One region of the Lysinibacillus sp. FSL W7-1291 genome, then DNA from elsewhere that is predicted to be linked to it. Evidence: riboswitches for the same ligand, from Rfam matches in the RefSeq annotation. Region 1 holds a riboswitch; the other holds the start of a gene.
What was found. Region 1 has a riboswitch for cobalamin ahead of nikA (nickel ABC transporter substrate-binding protein). Riboswitches for the same ligand answer to the same signal wherever they lie in the genome.

Region 1 (9,151 bases):
AAATGGAAAGAACAATGGTTAGCACAGCATATGGAACAGGAACGGTAAAACGAACGTCTTTTGCTTTCACTTTTACATGCATCATAAGTCGCCTCTACTCAATGAAAACTGAAACGGTATCTCCGTTTGCCGATTTTATGTCCACAATTTGTCCATCTAATTCATTTTCGATGGCTTCAAGAAGAAGATTGATATCGATATCTTTCACGTATTTTTCCGATTGCGGAATACTCGCAGCGATACTGTGTCCAGCCATTAACACAGCCTTGACAAGTTTTATAGGCAAATTCACAGTGACATTATCATTTTCAGTGGACACCACACGAACCTTTAACGTTTTATCTAAATACTTCGTTTTTTCCAGAAATTTATTACCTGACTCCTCTTTCTCTTGTAACACTTGAATCAGCTCTGACCCTTTATCAGCATCAATTTTTCCCTCTTGAATCATGGTTAACACTTTAGTAATTTCCTCTTTCATGTAGCATTCCTCCCTATTCGTCTTTTAAGAGTTTTATGGCCTCATCAGTTGTGATTTCGCCATTTTCCAACATGCTTACAATTTTTTTCTCGTCTACTTCATTTTTCTTCTTTTGGACATAGCCAAGGGATGAGATAATGTCATTTAGCTTGCCTCGCACAGTTGGGTACGAAATGCCCAGTTCCTTTTCTACTTCCTTAATATTCCCTCGACATGTTAAAAATACTTCCACAAAATGAAGCTGATCCTGTGATAAGGATGCTAGCTTCGACAATTCAAACTCATTTTCAATCGTCGTTTGACAATGAGAACACTGTAACTTCGTAATTTTCAATGTTTTACTGCAGACAGGACAATTTGTGATTACTTGATAAGCCATAGTGAACTCCTTCCTTTAAGTTAAATTGATTATATACCAAATAATTTAAAAAAGTAAATAATAAAATTAATTTATTAAATGAAAATATCAATAAAGTTAATTACCTGATTAATATTATTAATAAAAAGAAAAACACCATTCTAATGCAAAATGGCGTTTCTTTAATAGATGACTCTTACTAATGTTTGGAGCAAATGAGGTAATCCAACTGGCCTCTATCATTACCAGCCCATACCTCCATGCCCATTGTATACGTGTTTTCTATATTATGATCATTTCGTTTTATGTTTTCTTTCTCGCGGGTGTGAAGGCAAAATAGCATGATATAATTGTTGTGAAGCAGGATGCTCATATGCTCCATCCTTGCCAATCTCCTCCACTAGCCGACCATGCTGCATGACAAGGATACGGTCTGACATAAAACGTGTTGCCTGTAAATCATGCGAAATGAAAATGTAAGCAAGCTGTCGCTCTTTTTGAAGTGTTTGTAGTAATTGTATAATCTTTTTTTGTAAAATCATATCAAGACTGCTAATCGCTTCATCTAAGACAATTAATTTTGGCTTTAGCGCAAGAGCTCTAGCGATGTTGACTCGTTGCTGTTGCCCCCCACTAAGCTGCGAAGGATAGTTTTGAGCCATTGCCCTCTCTAACTCTACACAGTCTAGTAATTCCCTTACTTTATGTTGTCGCTCTGTTTTGCTAAAATGCTCGAAATTCAGAAACGGTTCTTCGAGTATTTCAAAAATCGTCTGCTTCGGATTAAATGAATGATAGCTATTTTGAAAAACTGCCTGTAAATCTCTACGTATTCTTTTTTTATGCTTGCTTGGTGCTTCGTATAAATTGACACCTTGAAAGAGCAACTCCCCGTTTGTTGGTCGTTCGATTCCTAAAATAATACGACCTAATGTGCTTTTTCCTGAACCACTTTGACCGACTATTCCTAGACATTCCCCCTCCTGAAGTGAGAATGACACCTTCTGTAATACGGGAACTTCCTGCTTACGCTGGAATAGAAATGGTCTTTGAGCGTAATGCATATCAATATTTTTCACGTCTAGCAGCGTCATTTTTTCACCTCTAAAATAGCATTCTTGCTTGTAATAGTTTCTTTGTATAGGCATGCTGAGGTGCATCAAAGAAATCATAGACATTCGTTTGCTCAATGATTTTTCCTTGATACATAACAGCCACATCGTCAGCTAGTTCAGCAATAACACCTAAATCATGTGTAACAAGAAGTATGGCAGCTTCTGTTTCTACGCGAATACGATCAAATAGTGTTAATACTTGTTTTTGATTGATCGTATCAAGAGCTGTCGTTGGTTCATCAGCAATATAGAGGGAGGCTTGTAGCGCCAATGATAAGGCAATCATCACTCGCTGTAGCATGCCACCACTCAACTGAAAAGGATAATAATGTAAAATCTGCTCTGGATTTGGTAAATGCACTTTATGTAAGGCATCAAGAGCTATTTGTCTCATTTCTTTTTTGGTCAGCTTAAAGTGTGCCTTTAATGTTTCTCTGAAATGGCTTTCAATCGTTTGGATACGATCGAAGGCAGCGGATGGATTTTGCAAAATCATCGAAAGATGCCGCCCACGATATGCTCTTAATTGAGTAGCCGAAACATTCATTAAATTTTCCTGCTGATAAAGAACTTCCCCTTGTGTCACCTGTGCGATAGATGGTAATGTTTGCATGATGGCATGGCAAAGCATGGTCTTGCCACTACCACTTTCTCCTATGATTCCTAAGACACGCCCTTTATAGGCTGTCAGATTGATAGTGGTTAATACATTTTTCTCCCCAATTTTGACGTTTAAATCTTTCACTTCTAAAACCTTCTCCATAACTTCACCTTTCACGAATCAAACTTCTTTAAACAATTGGCTAAATGATTAAACAATAACACCACTAGGACAATGGCAAGCCCAGGATAAAGCATTAAATCGGGATGCTGACGGATATATTGTTTCCCTTCATTTACCATCATGCCCCATTCTGGAATCGGCGCCTGCACGCCCAGACCTATAAAGGAAAAGCCAGCGATTTCTAAAATGACTTTCCCGATATCTAACGCCACAATCGTGACAATAGCTGGCAGTATGTTAGGGATATAATGGCGAATGATTAATTTAATGCCTGTAGTGCCAGTAATCTTAGCAGCTTGAATAAAGTCTTTTTCATTCATCCCAATACATAAACTTCGAACCATTCTGGAGTAATAAATAAGCTGTGTAAAAATAAGGGCTATTAAAACATTTTTTAAGCTAGGGCCTAATACACCTAAAAGTCCAAATGCAAGTACCAGTGTCGGAAAAGCTAATAAAACATCACATATTCGAATAAATACCACATCGATTATACCTCTTTTCAACGCTACAAAGGCACCAAGTAGGACAGCTAAAACAATAGCAACGACTTGAATGAAGAGTGCGGATCCTAATGAATAGCGAATACCTAAAAGCATGCGAGAAAAGACGCATCTTCCTAAGTGATCTGTACCAAATGGGTAATCCCAGGAAGGGGCTAAAAATTTCTTAGTTATATCGACAGCTAACGGATCATGTGGCATTAAAATGGGTGCAAACAATCCCAGTAAGACAATGATTACAAGGAGGGATAAGCTAAATAACCCTAGAATAGGATCTCTTCTTTTTCGTAATCGCTTCATGTCAATCTCTCCTGTCCTTCATCATCAGATGAGGGTCCAATAGACGATGCAATACATCTGTGCATAGATTGGTCAACACATAGATCACAGCAATAATCAATACATAGCATTGTACAACGGGGTAATCTCTGTTCGTAATGGATTCGATTAAATACCTACCGAGTCCTGGCCAACTAAAAACTTGCTCCACAATTACAGCTCCACCTAGTAAACTACCGAGCGTCATACCTAATAAGGAAGTCAAAGGTATGGCAGCATTTCGTAACACATGACGTATGAGGATTACAGAATTTTTTAATCCTCTTAGCTGCGCATATTGAACATATTGTTGCTGTAATTCTTCCTGGATAGTGGAACGAATAAACTGGATGAACAGACCAATGGTTGGCAATGCTAGTGCGAAGGCTGGTAAAACTAAATGAGCGAGTGTACCCTTTCCGTTTGTCGGAAAGAGCCCTAATTTTAAGCTAAATAGATAGAGCAGTAGGAAACCTAACCAAAATGTTGGAATGGATACGCTCAATATGCTAAAGAATCTAATGATTTTATCGATGATGGCATACTTAGACAATGCACTCATAGTCCCTAATGGTATACTGAATACTAAAATGAGGACAAATGCGGCAAGAGCTAATTCAATGGTTGCAGGTAATTTCGCGAATAGCTCATGTGCTACTGGTAATTTACTCACAAAGGATGTACCAAAATCTAGCTGTAAAACGCCTTTTCCCCATAGCAAATATTGAAGAACGAAAGGTTTGTCCGTCCCTAGTTCTTCGCGTAATGCCTGAACAGCTTCCTCGGTTGGAGCAACTCTTGCCAATCGTAGGATGACCTCAGCAGGCTCTATCGGTACAAAACGAATAAATACAAAGGTTAGGATGGAAACTCCTAGTAAGACAAACGGCAAAGTCAAAATTCTTTTTAAACAAAACATCCATGTCGATTCATACATGCTGTCACTTCCTACTCACTCCTATGATAAAGAGAGAGCTGTCTTTGCAAGACATACTCTCTCTTTTTTATTACTCTTTATCCATTTGTGCATAGGGAATATCATATTCAGATGCACGTGGAGCAAAATCCTTCATATATGGTTGATAAATTACATTATTTGTTTCGTAAGAGATAGGATAGAAAAGTGCTTGATCATGGAATATGGATAAAATATCCGTGTAAAGCTGCACTCGTTCCTCTTCATCTGTTCCCACTAATAATTGATGGATTTTCGTATCGATGTCTGTGGCGTTAGGTAAGCCTAATTTTGCCTCATAAACACCACTAGCATTTGGCGTAGCTGACTCATTTGCAAAGCTATGTGGGTCGGTTGGTGGTCCGTTTGTACGCCAGAAATTAATATCCACCTGATCATCCATTAATTTTTGAAGACCGACCATCACATCCGCACCTTCTAAATTCAACTGTACCCCTATTTTTGCTAGTTCACCTTGCATTAATTCCGCCATTGGCTTTTGGATTGCATCTGTTGCGATGTAGATTAAATCTAATGATAATGGTTGCCCGTTTTTCGAACGAATTTTTTCGCCCTTCTGTAACGTCCATCCTGCCTCATCTAGTAGTTGCTGCGCTTTTTCAGGATTATATAAGATTGGCGCTAACTCTATATTGGCATAAGGAATGGCATCCCAAAATAATGTGTTAGCCACTTTTTCTGTACCATGTGTAATACTGTCAACCATTTGTTCCTTATTGATAGCATATTGAATGGCCTGACGAACCTTTAATTCGGCTAACGGACCCGACTGAGTATTGAAGAGTAACGCTTTCGTAGACAAAGGCTCAGAGGTAGCGGTTTTGTATTTACTGCTATCTTTTAAATACGTATAGTTATCTAAACTAATGATGCCACGACCATAAATTAAATCTAATTCCTCGTTTTCAAATGCTAATGAAATCGATTCTGAATCTGGGATAATTTTAACTTTAATTTGTTTTACGAGAGGCTTTTCTCCCCAATAGTTTTCGTTGCGACTAAATAAAGCATATTCATCTTTTTTGTACTCGGTTAATACCCATGGACCTGTTCCAATAGGTGCCTTGATCGAATCTTGTGTCGCATCTCCGGCTGGAAATCCATTATCCCCTAAAAAACGGAATGGTCTTACAAAGGCAAGCTCGTTTAAGACAGGATAATAAGGTTCATCTAATTGCAAGCGAATTGTAAAATCATCCACTTTCACAACCTCTTTCATATGGTTGACCATACCCATCCAAGAATGCATTTCCCGATCCGCTAATACTGCATTGAAATTACGAATCACATTATCTGCATTAAACGCAGTTCCGTCTGAATACTTAACACCTTTTCTTAAATGAAAAGTATAAGTCGTTTTATCTTCTGATATGTCCCAGCTTACTGCTAGCTTTGGACTAACAGTTCCATCGTCGTTGTATTCCACCAAGGATTCATAGACCATCGCTTGTGCGGTCATTTGATTGGGTAAATATGTATGGGGGTTCAATGGGCCGACATCTAATGGCCACCCAATTGTTATCATTTTTTCATTTGTTTGCTGTGTTCCTGTCTCTCCCTTTTCTTGATCTGTGCTTGTACAACCAGCAAGTACGCTGAAAGTTAACACAAGGATGAAGGGAAGTACATACTTAGTCAATCTCATTTTCTGTCTCCTATCTCTATTCGTGGTACAAATGAATCTAGTTATAGATAGATGGAAAGAAGGTATCAACAATGCGTTCAAATTTTTCGAGCTAACGAGTAGAAGTTGATTTGCATTGTGCTGACACCTTTTCAAAGTTTGTGATATCCGCTAGAGGCTTTAGGCACACCGACATTGCCACAGGACGTGGTGCTTTTTGACGTTCAGAGGGCATTTAAACAGCCATTGACTATTTATCTTCTTCTATAGAAAAAGAAGTCTTCTGTATGTGCTACTACAAAAACATTTGCTGAATCAAACTAAAAAAACCTTATTCTAAAAAAGAATAAGGACAGAAAAACTTACAATGAGTAAGCCTCCATCCATCTCCCTATCTTTCGTAGATCATCAATGAATCTCCTTACAAGCAGGCATTCTGGCTCATGAATCATGATTTTGCTTCACCTTCCCAAGTAATCACTTAGTGGTATTTGAAACAAAACTCCTCATTTACAGCTGCGGGACAGCATGGGATTTACACCCATTTTCCTTTTAATTGAATGAAAGTCTTTTTCACTCAAACTTGTAATGATCGCTATGAAATTCGTTATAAACATAACATGCTCGATTGTTCACGTCAATTTTATTTTCTGAATATAATAAAAATCTTAAAAGAATAAAACAACAAAAGACCAGGTCCATTTTTTTCCTGGTCTTTGTTGTATTTCGGAGAGAAGATGTAGTAGTTGTAGTAGATTTATAAAATGATGTCGTTATCTCGAGATAGATTGTTGTACTTCCTGGCGTAATGTTTTCGTTGCAGCAACCATATTAGCCAAAGCTGCAACAGTTTCAGTTTCTTTTCTTGTTTTTAAACCACAATCTGGGTTCACCCAAAATTGATGGGGATCTAACACCTGTAAACTATCTCTCATAATAGTTAGCATTTCTTCATTGCTTGGCACACGAGGACTATGAATATCATAAACGCCTAAGCCAATGCCCTTTTGATAAGGTTGCCCTTGCAGTGATGTAATGAGCTCCCCGTGACTTCTTGATGTTTCAATGGAAATCACGTCTGCATCAAGTGCACTAATCGGTTCGATGAAATCGTTAAATTCGCAGTAGCACATATGTGTATGGATTTGTGTTTCATCTTTGACACTAGCTGTAGCTAGCTTAAAGGAATTAACAGCCCATTCTAAGTAAGCTCCCCATTCTTCTTTTCGTAGCGGTAAACCTTCTCTTAGAGCTGGCTCATCCACTTGAATAATTGAAATACCTGCGTTTTCGAGTGCCTCAACCTCTTTGCGAAGTGCTAATGCAATTTGATAAGCGACATCTTTACGTGACAGATCGTCTCGTACAAAGGACCAATTTAATATCGTCACTGGTCCTGTCAGCATACCTTTTACAAAGCGCTTTGTTAAGCTTTGAGCATAGGCTGACTCTTTTACAGTTATTGCTGAAGACCACGCTACATCTCCATAAATGATCGGTGGCTTAACACAGCGTGAGCCATAGGAAACGACCCATGCTTTTTTTGTAAAGGCAAAGCCAGTCAGCTTTTCACCAAAGTATTCGACCATGTCTGTACGCTCAAATTCACCGTGAACGAGTACATCGATATCTAGTTCCTCTTGTATCGTAATCCAGCGTTTTGTTTCCTGCTCTATAAATGCCTCGTAGGCTTCATTCGATAATTGTTTTTTACGCCAAGCATTACGATTCCTTTTCACCTCATCGGATTGTGGGAAGCTTCCGATTGTTGTTGTTGGGAATAGCGGTAACGCTAACGCTTGCTGCTGCATCTTTTGACGCTGAGCAAATTCACTATGTCGTTCAAAATCTTGCGTTGTCACAGTTTGAACTGCTTGATGGATCAACTTGTTTTGACGGATTGGATGGTTTTTTAGAGCCTCAATTGCCTTCATACTTTCAGAAAAATTATGCTGTAAGATACCCTCTGTATCTCGTCTACATTTAGTTAGCTCCGTGATTTCTACAATCTTTTCATCTGCGAAGGCTAAGGCATGCTTCAGAACAGGGTCAATCTCATTTTCAAGAGCAGTTGTGATCGGTACATGTTGTAGATTGCTGGATGGTTGAATCCATAGCTCTGCTGCATTACTTAAATGCTCAATTGCCTGAATTGTAGCATTGACCTCCGCTAAGTTGGAACGCCAAATATCACGTCCATTAACAACCCCGACTGCCAATACTTTGTCCTGAGGGAAACCATATTGACGAAGTGACGCCATATTTCCTTTATAGCCATGAACAAAGTCTAGGCCAAATCCTTCTACAGGCAATGTAATCAATGTTTCATAGCTGCATAATGCTTCAAAATAAGTTTGCAGCATGATTTTCGCTTCTGGAACCGCAACGGCTAACTGGTCGTAAATCTCTTGCACAAGCTTGATGTCTGCTGGATCAAGGGTTGTGACAAGTGATGGCTCTTCTAGTTGAATCCAATTTGCACCTGCCTCCACTAATTCTTTTAATACTTGCGTATAGAGCGGTATTAGAGCTAATAAGTATTCAACCTGTGTGAATTTGCTATAGCCTTTTGTTAACTTGCAGAATGTATAGGGACCAATCAATGTTGGCTTTGCAATAATACCGTACGTTTCTTTCGCCTCTAAGAAATCGGCCAACACTTTATTTTCTGTTAGTTTCAAGGCCTGTCCCTCGTATTCAGGAACAATATAGTGATAGTTTGTATTAAACCATTTTGTCATCTCACTAGCTACAGCTGTTTTATTCCCTCTTGCTACGCTGTAGTAGGTAGATAAATCTACTTTCCCTCCCTGCCAGTTAAAGCGTTTTGGGATGAGACCAAACATTAATGCTGTATCTAACATTCTATCGTAATACGTAAAATCGCCAACTGTCACCATGTCGATGCCAAGCTGTAGCTGCTTGTCAATTCTAGCTAAACGGATTTTCTTTAAACTATCCTCAAAATCCTCTTCAGAAAGCTCGTTGCGCC
Region 2 (12,410 bases), 1.1 Mb from region 1:
CTGAGGCAATGCATGATAAATTAAAACAACTAGACCCTCAAACAGCGGAGACGATTCATCCAAACAATACGCGTCGTGTCATTCGTGCATTAGAAATGCTGGAATTAAGCGGTGTATCCAAAGCAGCTGAAGCACAAAACCGAGGGGAAGTACCTCTCTATAAGCATGTCATTTTGGGGTTAGGTCAAAATATGACCCGTGAAGTGCTTTATGACCGCATTAACCGTCGTGTTGATTTAATGATGGACAATGGCCTTTTAGAAGAAGTCAAAGGTTTATGGCAGCAAAATATTCGAAATGTGCAGTCCATACAAGCAATTGGCTATAAGGAATTGTATGATTATTTGGATGACAAATGTACCCTCGAAGAAGCTATTGATAGCTTAAAACAAAATTCACGCCGCTATGCAAAAAGACAACTTACCTATTTTCGCAATAAAATGGATGTCCATTTTATTACGACGGATGAACAATTATAATAATTAAGAAAAATTTCTAAAAATTACTAATTGATAAATTGGTAGAACATGCTACTATAGGAGTGAAGAGGTAGAAAGTTAGTGGGGAGGCTATTTGATGAAATCAATCAACTTGCAAGATACGTTCTTGAACCAACTACGTAAAAACAGTGTTTTTGTAACTGTATTTCTGTTAAATGGATTTCAGTTAAAAGGGACTGTGAAATCATATGACAATTTTACAGTTTTATTAATGGATGCTGAAAATAAGCAGCACCTAATCTACAAGCACGCCATTTCTACATTCGTTCCAGCAAAACAAATAGAGTTTTTAGAGACAGAAGGATAAAAAATTGTTAAACAGCTTGTGTTCACCACACTGGCTGTTTTTTTTGTTACAAGCTATAATGTAAGTGGAATTTGAAATTTTGGAGGAAAAAAGTTCATGAAATCAATGGAAACAACACAATTACTAGAACGATTAGATGCAAATGAGGACCTATATATTATTGATGTACGTGAAGAGGATGAAGTAGCACACGGCATGATTCCTGGTGCCAAGCACATTGCCCTTGGGACAATCCCGGAACGTTTAGAGGAATTAGACGTAGAAAAGCCATATATTGTTGTTTGTAAGGCTGGTGCTCGTTCTGCTAATGCATGTGCTTATTTAGAAGCGCAAGGATTTGATGTAACAAATCTTGAAGGCGGCATGCTAGCTTACGATGGAGAATTAGAATTTAAATAAATGACATAATGAAAAATAAAACCATCCATAGCATTTTTGTGACAGGTGAAAATGGATTTCCGTTGCAGGCTACTTGCTTTCCTGGTAGCGAGCGCCGAGCCGCTTCCTCTGCTACCGCTCCGTTTAGAGGCTCGCCTGTCTCACTATCCCACGGGAGTCAAGTAGCCTTCCATTCCAATGCATAAAAATGGTACCTTTTTAGCAAAGGTGTTCACTACTCTTTATGGAGGGGTGTTGTTACTTACCACTTCTTCACATTGAAAATAAAGGGCTATCCTTTCTCTCATCAGACAAATAATGGGCTATTTTGTTCACTACGGTTCGTATGAAAGAGAAGGAAAAGCCACTTTTACATATGGTTGATTGGAGTGGAGCCTGTGTCACTCCTAGGGGATTTAGCGTCACAGAGGGGACCTTGGAGCGAACGCAGTGAGTGAAGCGGCTCATCATCGGACGCCCCCTGAAAGGACGCTGGAACGGAAATCAACCTCTCGCTTTTCAAAGTGGCTGTTTCTATCATTGACATCACCTTTTTTATATACTTATTTTCGGAGTGTGTTCATGATGAGGCTGAAATTTTTTTCAAAGTTAATATACGGATTCACATTTTTTTGCCCACGAACCTTTAAAGCATAACTGGAAAAATTTAAACCAGCACCATATATTTGTAAAGCACCATTCGCAAGATCCCCCTTTTGAAGAAGTTCAAGACCATCTTTTAAGAAATTTTCACTCTCATCGAAGTGACATTCCGTCATGTATTTATCCCCGCTATAATATAACTTCAAATTTTCGATGATTATATTCGCTGTTTCGTTACTTATACTAGCATCGACATTCATTAATAACTGATTGATTGGTTTCACTAACTGAGCGTAGTGACTATCATAATTTTCACAAGTCTCCGCAATGGCATTTCTCAATTCTCTTGCATTCATCCTAACTCCTCCTCAAAGAAAATTTATGACCTACCTTACATTGTACATACTCATAATAGTATGAAGGGATTAGTGATCCCTTTCTTTATAAAACTTACTCTTTAATTTTCAGAAATATGTTACAATTAAGTAGGTGAAGGAGGGATTTTGTATGTTTCGTTCAATAGCACCCCCAACAATGTCTTTACAGTAGAATCTACTGTTTAGGCATACAATAACAGTTTGCTCATTTTCAATAGATTCTACTGTATAGGTTAATACTTTATACGTAGAAAGTAGGAATTTGTAATGAGCGGAAAATTAGCATTTGTATTATCCATGATTATTTTTGGAGCAGTTGGTGTTTTTGCCAAGTATATTCCGTTAACTTCAAGTGAAATTGCTTTTTGGATGAGTTTAATAGGTGCTTGTTTTTTAGTAGTGATTTTTATTTATAAAAAGGGGAATTTTTCGAAATTAGAGATTATAAAAAATAAGTGGAAATTAATACTTTCTAGTATCGCCTTGTGTGGGAACTGGATTTTTTTATTTCAGGCTTATAAAGCAACAACGATTGCCAATGCTGCATTGAGTTATTATTTTGCACCAGTACTCGTTATCTGCTTATCTCCAATTATTTTAAAAGAGAAGCTAGTTGGCAGAAAAATAATGTATGTCTGTGTGGCTCTTATCGGACTATATTTGATTGTCCAAAGTCAAGGCACTGGGGACAGTGAGCATTTTATAGGCATTGTCTACGGTCTTATCGCGGCATGCTTTTACACAGCGCTAACATTGACAAATAAATTTATATGCGGCTTAAAGGAACCAGAAAATACAATGATTCAACTTTCTTTAGCAGCATTTTTCCTTAGCTTCTATCTACTTGGAACTACAGGATTTCAGGTCATGAAAATCAGTTTTGAGTCAGTCCTATTCTTAATTACATTAGGCATTGTCCATGCAGGGGTTGGATTTTTATTGTTCTTTTTAGGCATGTCACAGTTAAAAGGACAAAGTATAGCCATTCTTAGCTATATTGATCCACTGACATCATTAGTAATTTCCACGATGATTATAGGTGAAAAAATGACGCTTCTACAAATAATAGGAGCGGTCCTATTATTAGGCTCAACATTGCTAAGCGAAATAGAAAAAGAATAGGTAACCGAAGAAATGGTACAAGGCGAGTATTCTAATATTGACAGAAAAAATACGCTGTCGTAGATTATAAATAGTTTAATAAAAGCATTAGGTGCCCAATAGGGAGAATAGGGAATAAAGTGAAAAACTTTAGCGGACCCGCCACTGTATAAGGGAGTGTCATCGTAAATGCCACTAGCGAATCGCTGGGAAGGCACGATGATATGTTGAGCTTGAGCCAGGAGACCTGCCTACTTGCTTCGGAAGTATATAGATGATGGAAAAGTCTGTAGTTTATTTGTCATGACAATAAACTACAGACTTTTTATTTTGTCTTCATGTAGAACGAGAGGAGAAACAATAATGCAATTATTACAAGACACGATTCAAAATATCCAAGAGGCTGATATGAATAGTATGGACCAAGCTAGAAAGCGAATTGATGCGCTTTGTAAGCCCCCAGGTAGCTTGGGGAAACTAGAATCACTTGCCGTACAGCTTTCAGGCATAACAGGACAATTATATCCAATGGTCGATAAAAAAGTGATGATTGTCTGTGCAGCAGATCATGGCGTTTGTGAGGAAGGCATAACAACGAATCCACAAGATGTTACGGTCTTTCAAACATTAAATTTTCCTAAGGGAGGTACAGGCGTTTGTGCGATTGCGGGCATTACCAATGCAAAGGTAGTAACAGTAGATGTTGGGGTAAAAGAAGATATTCCGCTTGATGCAGGTGTTATCATTCATAAAATTAAACATGGCACAGATAACATGGCACAGGGCCCTGCTATGTCAAGAGAAGAGGCTATTCAATCCATTGAAGTGGGGATTCATGTGGCAACAGATGAAATCACAAAAGGAGCCAACCTACTTGGAACAGGTGAAATGGGCATTGGTAATACAACGCCGAGCACTGCCATATTAGCTGCTTTGACTGGCTATGACCCTATTGAAATAACAGGGTTTGGCGCAGGAGTTGGTCAAGGAGGGATTGCTCATAAAGCAGCAGTAATTGAAAAAGCAATTACTCTCAACAACCCCAATCCTAACGATATCATTGATGTTCTAGCTAAAGTTGGAGGGCTAGAGATAGGGGCTATGGCTGGTATCATGCTGGCTGCCGCAAGTCACCGAAAACCTGTTATTATTGATGGTTTTATTTCGACTATTGCTGCGCTTATTGCTTATCAAATTGAACCGAAAGTAAAAGACTTTATCATACCTTCCCATGCTTCAGAGGAACCAGGGGCTAAAATTGCCGCATCATTACTTGGTGTAGAGCCAATGCTGCATATGAACATGCGATTAGGCGAAGGCTCTGGTGCTGCTCTAGCCTTTCCTCTTTTAGATGCCGCTTGTTCTATGATGAAAAATATGGTGACATTAGAAGAAGCCATGAATCTTTTGGCTAAATAGTTACTGAATAACAAATAAGCGCAAATAGTTAATGAACTCTTTGCGCTTATTCATTTTTTTATCAATTACAGTATCTATGCCCGATTCAACTTACGCAAAGGCAAACGCCACTTCATCATATAGGAAAGAATGCGTAATGCTGTAATCACTGCAAATAATACATAAAGGAAAATGTCTCCAGTCAAAACTTCAAATCCGATAACAAGCCCTGCGAGAGCAGCCCAAACACCATAGACTTCATCACGGAGAACTAGCGGCTTCCGTCTAGCTAATAAATCTCGCACAATACCACCACCTGAACCTGTTAAAACAGCAGCTACAACGACTGCGCTAATTGGCATATCTAGCTTCACTGCATAGAGTGCACCTTGAATAGCGAATGCGGATAAGCCAATGGCATCTGTGAAGTTGCCCCAACGATGCCAATGCTGAATCAGATGATGCGGGAAGATAAAAAATATCGTAATCGCAGCTAGTGCAATTTGAAACATCATATCCTGTCCCCATAAGGTTGTGACAGGCAGTCCGATGAGTAAATTTCGAATAGCTCCTCCACCAAAAGCAGTGACAATACCGAGTATATATACACCGAATAAATCGTATTCTTCTTCCATGGCAATGATTGCCCCAGAAATAGCAAAGGCAATTGTTCCAATAATACTAAAAACCTCCCAAGCCATCCCTTTCACCCCTTCTATCAATAAATGAACTTCTTTTTTAAAAGTTAAAAGACTTTTTTTGACGTAACAGAATCTATGAATTTAATAGCCAAAATCAGTCATTACATACGCTTCTTGAAGTAAGTCCGCACATTAGCTTAGCGTAAAATTCGCTTAGAAACAATAGGCAAGTTTTGCAGGGGTTCATACAAATTGATAAGATGTTATTGAAATAAAGAAAAACATTCGTCAAAAGCGTTGATATACCAGTAGTTATTTAGGGAATTCTAGAATGAGTGAAGTCAATTTAGAGAGTCGATAGATCTTACTGATTGAAATGCGGGACAATTGTGAAATGGAGAAGAAAAGAATGACGTTTACATCTAATTTATCAGCACAAACGCTATCCTTAGCGTCAAAAATAGAGGAGCAAGTTCGACCCTATCATGCAAAGGTAGAAGAAATGGCGTTTTATAATCAACAGAAGGTGCTAGCAGCATTTCGCAAGCATCAAGTAAGTGACTATCATTTACATCCATCCAATGGCTATGGCTATGACGATGAGGGACGCGATAATTTAGAGCGTGTTTATGCGGAAGTTTTTGGGGCGGAGGCTGCCATTGTACGACCACAAATTATTTCAGGAACACATGCAATCACGCTTAGTCTATTCGGTGTCCTTCGTCCTGGTGATGAGCTGCTTTATATTTCTGGTCAGCCATATGACACATTGCAATCCATTGTCGATGGTGGTAACAAAGATACCGGTTCACTGAAAGATTATAAAATAGGCTATCGACATGTGGATTTAGTGGAAAATAAAGCAATTGATTGGGTAGGTGTAGAAGCAGCCATTACTACGCAAACAAAAATGATTGCCATTCAACGTTCGAAAGGCTATGCGACACGTCCATCCTTTACGATTGCAGAAATTGCTGATATGTGCGCAAAGGTGCGCAAATTAGCCCCACATGCCGTTATTTTTGTAGATAACTGCTATGGTGAGTTCGTAGAGGCGAAGGAACCAACAGAGGTTGGTGCTGATTTAATGGCAGGCTCACTCATTAAAAACCCTGGTGGAGGATTGGCGAAAATTGGTGGCTATATTGCTGGCCGTGCAGATTTAGTAGAGAAATGTGCGTATCGTATGACATCTCCAGGTATTGGGGCAGAGGCAGGGGCAACATTAAATACATTAGGAGATTTTTATCAAGGATTTTTCCTAGCCCCACATGTCGTATCACAAGCCTTAAAAGGTGCGATCTTTACAGCAGCTATGCTGGAGGAAATCGGAATGAGCACTTCTCCAAGCTATGATGCAAATCGTACGGATTTAATCCAATCCGTTTCCTTCCAAACTGCACAGCAGATGATTGCCTTCTGTCGTGAAATACAAGCCAATTCTCCAATAAATGCCCATTATGCTCCAGAACCAGCTTATATGCCTGGTTATGAAGATGATGTCATTATGGCTGCGGGAACATTTATTCAAGGCTCCAGCATTGAGCTGACAGCAGATGGTCCAATCCGTCCACCATATACAGCCTTTATCCAGGGTGGACTAACATATGAACATGTTAAATTTGCTATTTGTAGTGCTGTTCAAGCCATTCAAAAAAAGTAATATGAAAATAAATAAACCTTAAATTTGAATAGTTTTTTACAATTTTCTATCGGATTGAAAAAAATAACGCCTTACATGTTAGGAAACCTCACATGGTTGGTTGACAGTGAAAAAATTTCGTTATATGATAAGCGGGTATTGGAGGAGGACTTAAATGAGTCGTGAAATTAGACGAACTATGCCGTTATTATCAATGAGTATTGTGATGCAATTAACTGAACTCTCGGCACGACAAATTCGTTATTATGAAGAACACCATTTAATTGAGCCGCACCGAACAGAAGGCAATCGTCGAATGTTTTCATTAAATGACGTCGACACATTGCTTGAAATTAAAGACTACTTAGAGCAGGGTATGAATATGGCGAAGATTAAAAAATTATTTGCTAAAAAGAAAGATCCTGTTGCTACAGATGAACAAGATTTAAGTGATTCAGAATTACGCCAAATCATGCGCGAAGAAATGCGTCAAGCTCAGCGCATGCAAAAATCATCCATCCGACGAGGGGATTTATCTCGATTCTATTAATAAATAGGGTAGGGTAAACATAAAAGCTAGACAAATTATAGGAGTGTGGAAAACTGTGGGTAAATACACAAAAGAGGACATTAAACGTCTCATCGAAGAAAAAAACGTAAGCTTTATTCGTTTACAATTTACAGATATTCTTGGCACAATCAAAAATGTTGAGATTCCTGTAAGTCAATTAGACAAAGCATTAGAAAACAAAATGATGTTTGATGGCTCATCTATTGAAGGTTTCGTTCGAATCGAAGAATCTGATATGTATTTATATCCTGATCTTGATACTTTCGTAGTATTCCCTTGGACTTCTGAAAAAGGGAAAGTGGCACGTCTCATTTGTGACGTATACACTGCGAAAGGCGAACCATTTGCTGGTGACCCACGTAACAACCTAAAACGTATTCTTAAAAAAATGGAAGATATGGGCTTCTCAAGCTTCAATTTAGGGCCTGAGCCAGAATTCTTCTTATTCAAATTAGATGCAAAAGGCGAACCAACGTTAGAAGTAAATGACCATGGTGGTTACTTCGACTTAGCTCCAACAGATCTTGGTGAAAACTGCCGCCGTGATATCGTATTAGAGCTAGAAGAAATGGGCTTTGAAATTGAAGCATCTCACCATGAAGTAGCTCCAGGACAACACGAAATTGACTTTAAATATGCCGATGCTGTTACAGCTTGTGATAACATTCAAACTTTCAAATTAGTTGTTAAAACAATTGCACGTAAACATGGCTTGCACGCTACATTTATGCCAAAACCATTATTTGGTGAAGCAGGCTCTGGTATGCACTTTAACGTGTCACTATTTAAAGGTAAAGAAAATGCATTCTATGATGAAGCTACAGAATTAGGTCTTTCTGAAACAGCTATGCAATTCATGGCGGGTGTTCTTGCACATGTACAAGGTTTCACAGCTGTAACAAATCCAACAGTAAACTCTTATAAACGTCTAGTACCTGGTTATGAAGCACCATGTTATGTAGCATGGTCTGCGCAAAACCGTTCACCACTAATTCGTATCCCATCAGCACGTGGACTTTCAACTCGTGTAGAAGTACGTTCTGTGGACCCTTCAGCAAACCCATATTTAGCAATGGCTGTTATTTTAGAGGCAGGTCTTGAAGGTATTCGTCAAAACTTAACGCCACCAGCAGCTATTAATCGCAATATCTATGTGATGTCGGAAGAAGAGCGTCAAGCTAATGGTATTGAAAACTTACCAGCAGCACTTGATGATGCTTTAACATTACTTGCTAAAGATAAAGTAGCGCAAGCAGCTTTAGGTGAGCATATTTACGCAAACTTTAAAGAAGCAAAAGAAATCGAGTTCGATATGTACCGTACAACCGTTCATCAATGGGAACGCGATCAATATTTAAAAATGTACTAAGAATTAATAAAAATAAAAAAACGAGTGCCTCTTCACTTGGAAGGTACTCGTTTTTTTGTCTATAGTTCCAGAACATGATAGGGCAGCATGGCACCCCATCGTTATTGTTAACGGCCCATATGTTTACGATGGTGTGGCATATGACAAGGGTTAGGTGGCATACCGCACATTGTATGTGTTTCACAGCATTCATTAACAACAGACTCTGTGCATGGGAAATAGTATTGATGATCAATCATATGTTTATTTACTGTTGTGACATGTGCTGGTTGTACATGTGGAACAACCGTATGGATATAATTTGTGCGAACATATTGCTCTGGTGGTAAAAATTGTGGTGGATCAAATTGCGTTGGCATTGTTTGTGGCGGACAGCAGTGTGGACCTTTTGCCGGATGGCGTCTTCGTTGAAACATGTTATTACCTCCTGTTTTGATAAGTTGTAGTTCATTATTAAGATATGAGATATACGTCGATAGGGTCTATTTATTTGCCTATTATTGAATAGGTAAATCTAACAAGTCGCTGAAATGGTAGAAAATCTATAGCTGGTTAGATACATATTGGGTGAAAGAAGCAGCTACTGAAAGCCTCTCCCAACATCAAAATGACATTGCTTAGAGCTATTGTTTTAAATAAATGCCATGAATTTTAGTCAATTATCTATTACACCTCAGCATCATTGCGACGAAATTTTCATAATAAATACAAAAATCCTACACCTTCTAAACTATATGGGAGGGAGCTGTAGGCTAATCAAGATAAAAAATTATTAAAAAAGTATGTTTTTTGAAAAAAAAGATATTGTCAATAAAACGGTCGTACAGTATACTCTTTAATTGATAATGAATATCATTATTGATTATATTTTAGGAGGAAATGTATGTCGAAATTATCACTACGCAATAAAAATGTTTCTATTCTTTTTGCGCTATTCTTAACATTCTCACTTTTATTGGTGGGATGTGGAGATAAAGCATCGAACGGTAGTAGTTCACAAGAAAATGACAAAGCAGAAGAAAGTAACACAGAAGAATCTTCTAGCCGTGAGATTACACATGCTATGGGCACTACCACAATTGAAGGTACACCTACAAAAATCGTTACGCTATACCAAGGGGCTACAGATGTAGCAGTAGCGATGGGCATTAAACCAGTGGGGGCAGTAGAATCTTGGGCTGAAGCACCTTTTTATAATTATTTGAAAAAAGATTTAGATGGCGTTGCGATTGTTGGACAAGAAACGCAACCTAATCTTGAAGAAATTGCAAAACTTAAACCAGATTTAATCATTGCATCGAAAGTGCGTCATGAGGAAATTTATGATCAGTTATCACAAATTGCACCGACAGTTGCTCATGAAACGGTTTTTGATTTCAAGGGAACAGCTGAAATGATGGGTCAAGCAATGGATCAGGAAGAAAAGGTGAAAGAGTTACTAGGAGATTGGGATACACGAGTTGCTGATTTCCAAACAAAAATTCAAGAGAAGCTTGGCGATAAATGGCCATTCCATGTTTCTGTTGTTAACTTCAGAGCAGACCATGCACGTATTTATGTAACAGGATATGCAGGTTCTATATTGTCAGAGCTTGGCTTCCAAGGTCCTAAAAATTTAACAGATGACTCATTGGAAATCGTGAAGCTAACGGATAAAGAAAGTATTACACAAATGAATGCCGATGTTATTTATATGTTTATGGAAAATGATGACGCAGTCAAGAAAAATTATGAAGAGTGGACAAACCATCCACTATGGAAAGAGCTTGATGCTGTGAAGGCAAATCAAGTTTATCAAGTAGATGAAATTAATTGGAATCTAGCTGGTGGACTTATTAGTGCTAATTTAATGCTAGACGATATTTATGACAAGTTTGAATTAGAAAAATAGTAAAAGAGACTAGGGCTGTTGAAAGTGTTATAGAATACTTGAATGACAGCCCTCTCATTATAGGGATTGGACATATTAGAAACCTACAATCCCTTTCATAAGATAAATTGTGGATCAAGAAAGTTGGCGTAAAATGAGAATTATTCTTTCCAGTACCTCGATGAAACAAGTAGGCTTATTCATCAGTTGTTTGATCCTTTTGCTGGCATTTTTAATCAGCATAGCTATTGGTCAAACGTCCATACCCTTCTCGTCAATCTATGATGCCATTTTTCATTTTGATGCTGCTAATAAGGAGCATGTTATTATTCGGACATCGAGATTTACAAGAGCTGTGATCGCTACAGTAGTTGGCGCAAGTCTTGCCATCGCGGGAGCATTAATGCGGGCATTAACAAGAAATCCTTTAGCAGCTCCTGATATTTTAGGGATTAATGCAGGGGCGATATTTTTTATTGTTAGTGCCATTACTCTTTTTTCCATCAATTCTTTAATGAGCTATATGTGGATTGCCTTTTTAGGTGCAGGTGCTGCGGGAGCTATGGTATTTTTCCTAGGGTCATTAGGAAGAGATGGTTTAACACCGATTAAAATAGTATTAGCTGGTGCAGCGATTACAGCTCTATTTGTCTCGTTTACGCAAGGGCTTTTAGTGATTGATGAACAAGGCTTACAAAGTGTTCTTTTTTGGTTAGCGGGATCTGTATCAGGTCGTAGCATTGACATGCTTATACCAGTTTTACCGTTTATTTTAGTGGTCACAGTTGTGGCAATAGGTATGGGTCGTTCTATAAATATTTTACAATCAGGTGATGATATTGCAAAAGGCTTAGGACAACGAACTATGATTACGAAAATCACACTCGGTCTCATTATTATCATTCTTGCAGGTAGTTCAGTTGCTGTAGCAGGTTCAATTGGCTTTATTGGTTTGATTGTCCCTCATATTGCGATTCAGCTTGTTGGTACGGATTATCGTTGGATTATTCCGTACAGTGCAGTATTAGGAGCAATATTGCTGCTGTTAGCTGATATGGCTGCGAGATATGTGATCATGCCATTAGAAATGCCAATTGGTGTAATGACTGCCTTTATCGGAGCTCCTTTCTTTATTTATATTGCACGAAAGGGGTTAGCGAAAAATGTCTAATTATAGGACAGTTCGAACGAAATCTGAACGTATATCTTTTCAAATAGCCAAAAGAACTAGTTGGATTTTACTATTATTAAGCTTATTATTAGTCATCATCACAGTCCTTGGTTTATCTGCAGGTAGTGAATTTATCCATCCTATCACAGTGGTGAGGGAATTATTGGGCTATGGTAATGGAGAGTACGATTTTGTCTTACATACATTAAGGCTCCCACGTGTATTGATGGCATTATTAGTTGGTGCAGCGCTAGGAGTTGCTGGTTTAATTTTACAAGGGATTATCCGTAATCCACTTGCTGCTCCAGATATTATCGGTGTAACGAGTGGTGCATCCATGGGGGCGATTATTTTTATCGTGTACTTTATGGGGTCAGTCAGCATTCAATTTTTACCGTTAGCTGCTATTTTAGGTGCTGGCATTGTTTCCTTTATCATTTACCTACTGTCATGGAGAAAAGGCGTCACACCTATTCGTATGG

Region 2: another riboswitch for cobalamin. It lies ahead of cobT (nicotinate-nucleotide--dimethylbenzimidazole phosphoribosyltransferase); the one in region 1 lies ahead of nikA (nickel ABC transporter substrate-binding protein).

Annotation. Positions count from the first base shown of each region.
Region 1 covers NZ_CP151994.1:2,283,391-2,292,541, reverse strand. Annotated here, with positions in the region: gene NST76_RS11185 (hypothetical protein) at 1-85, opposite strand, end outside; gene NST76_RS11180 (hypothetical protein) at 95-481, opposite strand; gene NST76_RS11175 (DUF2089 domain-containing protein) at 495-860, opposite strand; gene NST76_RS11170 (dipeptide/oligopeptide/nickel ABC transporter ATP-binding protein) at 1,133-1,933, opposite strand; gene NST76_RS11165 (ABC transporter ATP-binding protein) at 1,944-2,732, opposite strand; gene NST76_RS11160 (ABC transporter permease subunit) at 2,729-3,541, opposite strand; gene nikB (nickel ABC transporter permease) at 3,543-4,496, opposite strand; gene nikA (nickel ABC transporter substrate-binding protein) at 4,567-6,180, opposite strand; cobalamin riboswitch at 6,568-6,761, opposite strand; gene metE (5-methyltetrahydropteroyltriglutamate--homocysteine S-methyltransferase) at 6,933-9,151, opposite strand, start outside.
Region 2 covers NZ_CP151994.1:1,190,464-1,202,873, forward strand. Annotated here, with positions in the region: gene miaA (tRNA (adenosine(37)-N6)-dimethylallyltransferase MiaA) at 1-479, shown strand, start outside; gene hfq (RNA chaperone Hfq) at 577-807, shown strand; gene NST76_RS05545 (rhodanese-like domain-containing protein) at 904-1,206, shown strand; gene NST76_RS05550 (hypothetical protein) at 1,749-2,144, opposite strand; gene NST76_RS05555 (DMT family transporter) at 2,433-3,287, shown strand; cobalamin riboswitch at 3,360-3,536, shown strand; gene cobT (nicotinate-nucleotide--dimethylbenzimidazole phosphoribosyltransferase) at 3,630-4,685, shown strand; gene NST76_RS05565 (trimeric intracellular cation channel family protein) at 4,760-5,365, opposite strand; gene NST76_RS05570 (methionine gamma-lyase family protein) at 5,715-6,968, shown strand; gene NST76_RS05575 (MerR family transcriptional regulator) at 7,123-7,497, shown strand; gene glnA (type I glutamate--ammonia ligase) at 7,553-8,887, shown strand; gene NST76_RS05585 (CotD family spore coat protein) at 8,995-9,303, opposite strand; gene NST76_RS05590 (iron-siderophore ABC transporter substrate-binding protein) at 9,771-10,778, shown strand; gene NST76_RS05595 (iron ABC transporter permease) at 10,912-11,928, shown strand; gene NST76_RS05600 (iron ABC transporter permease) at 11,921-12,410, shown strand, end outside.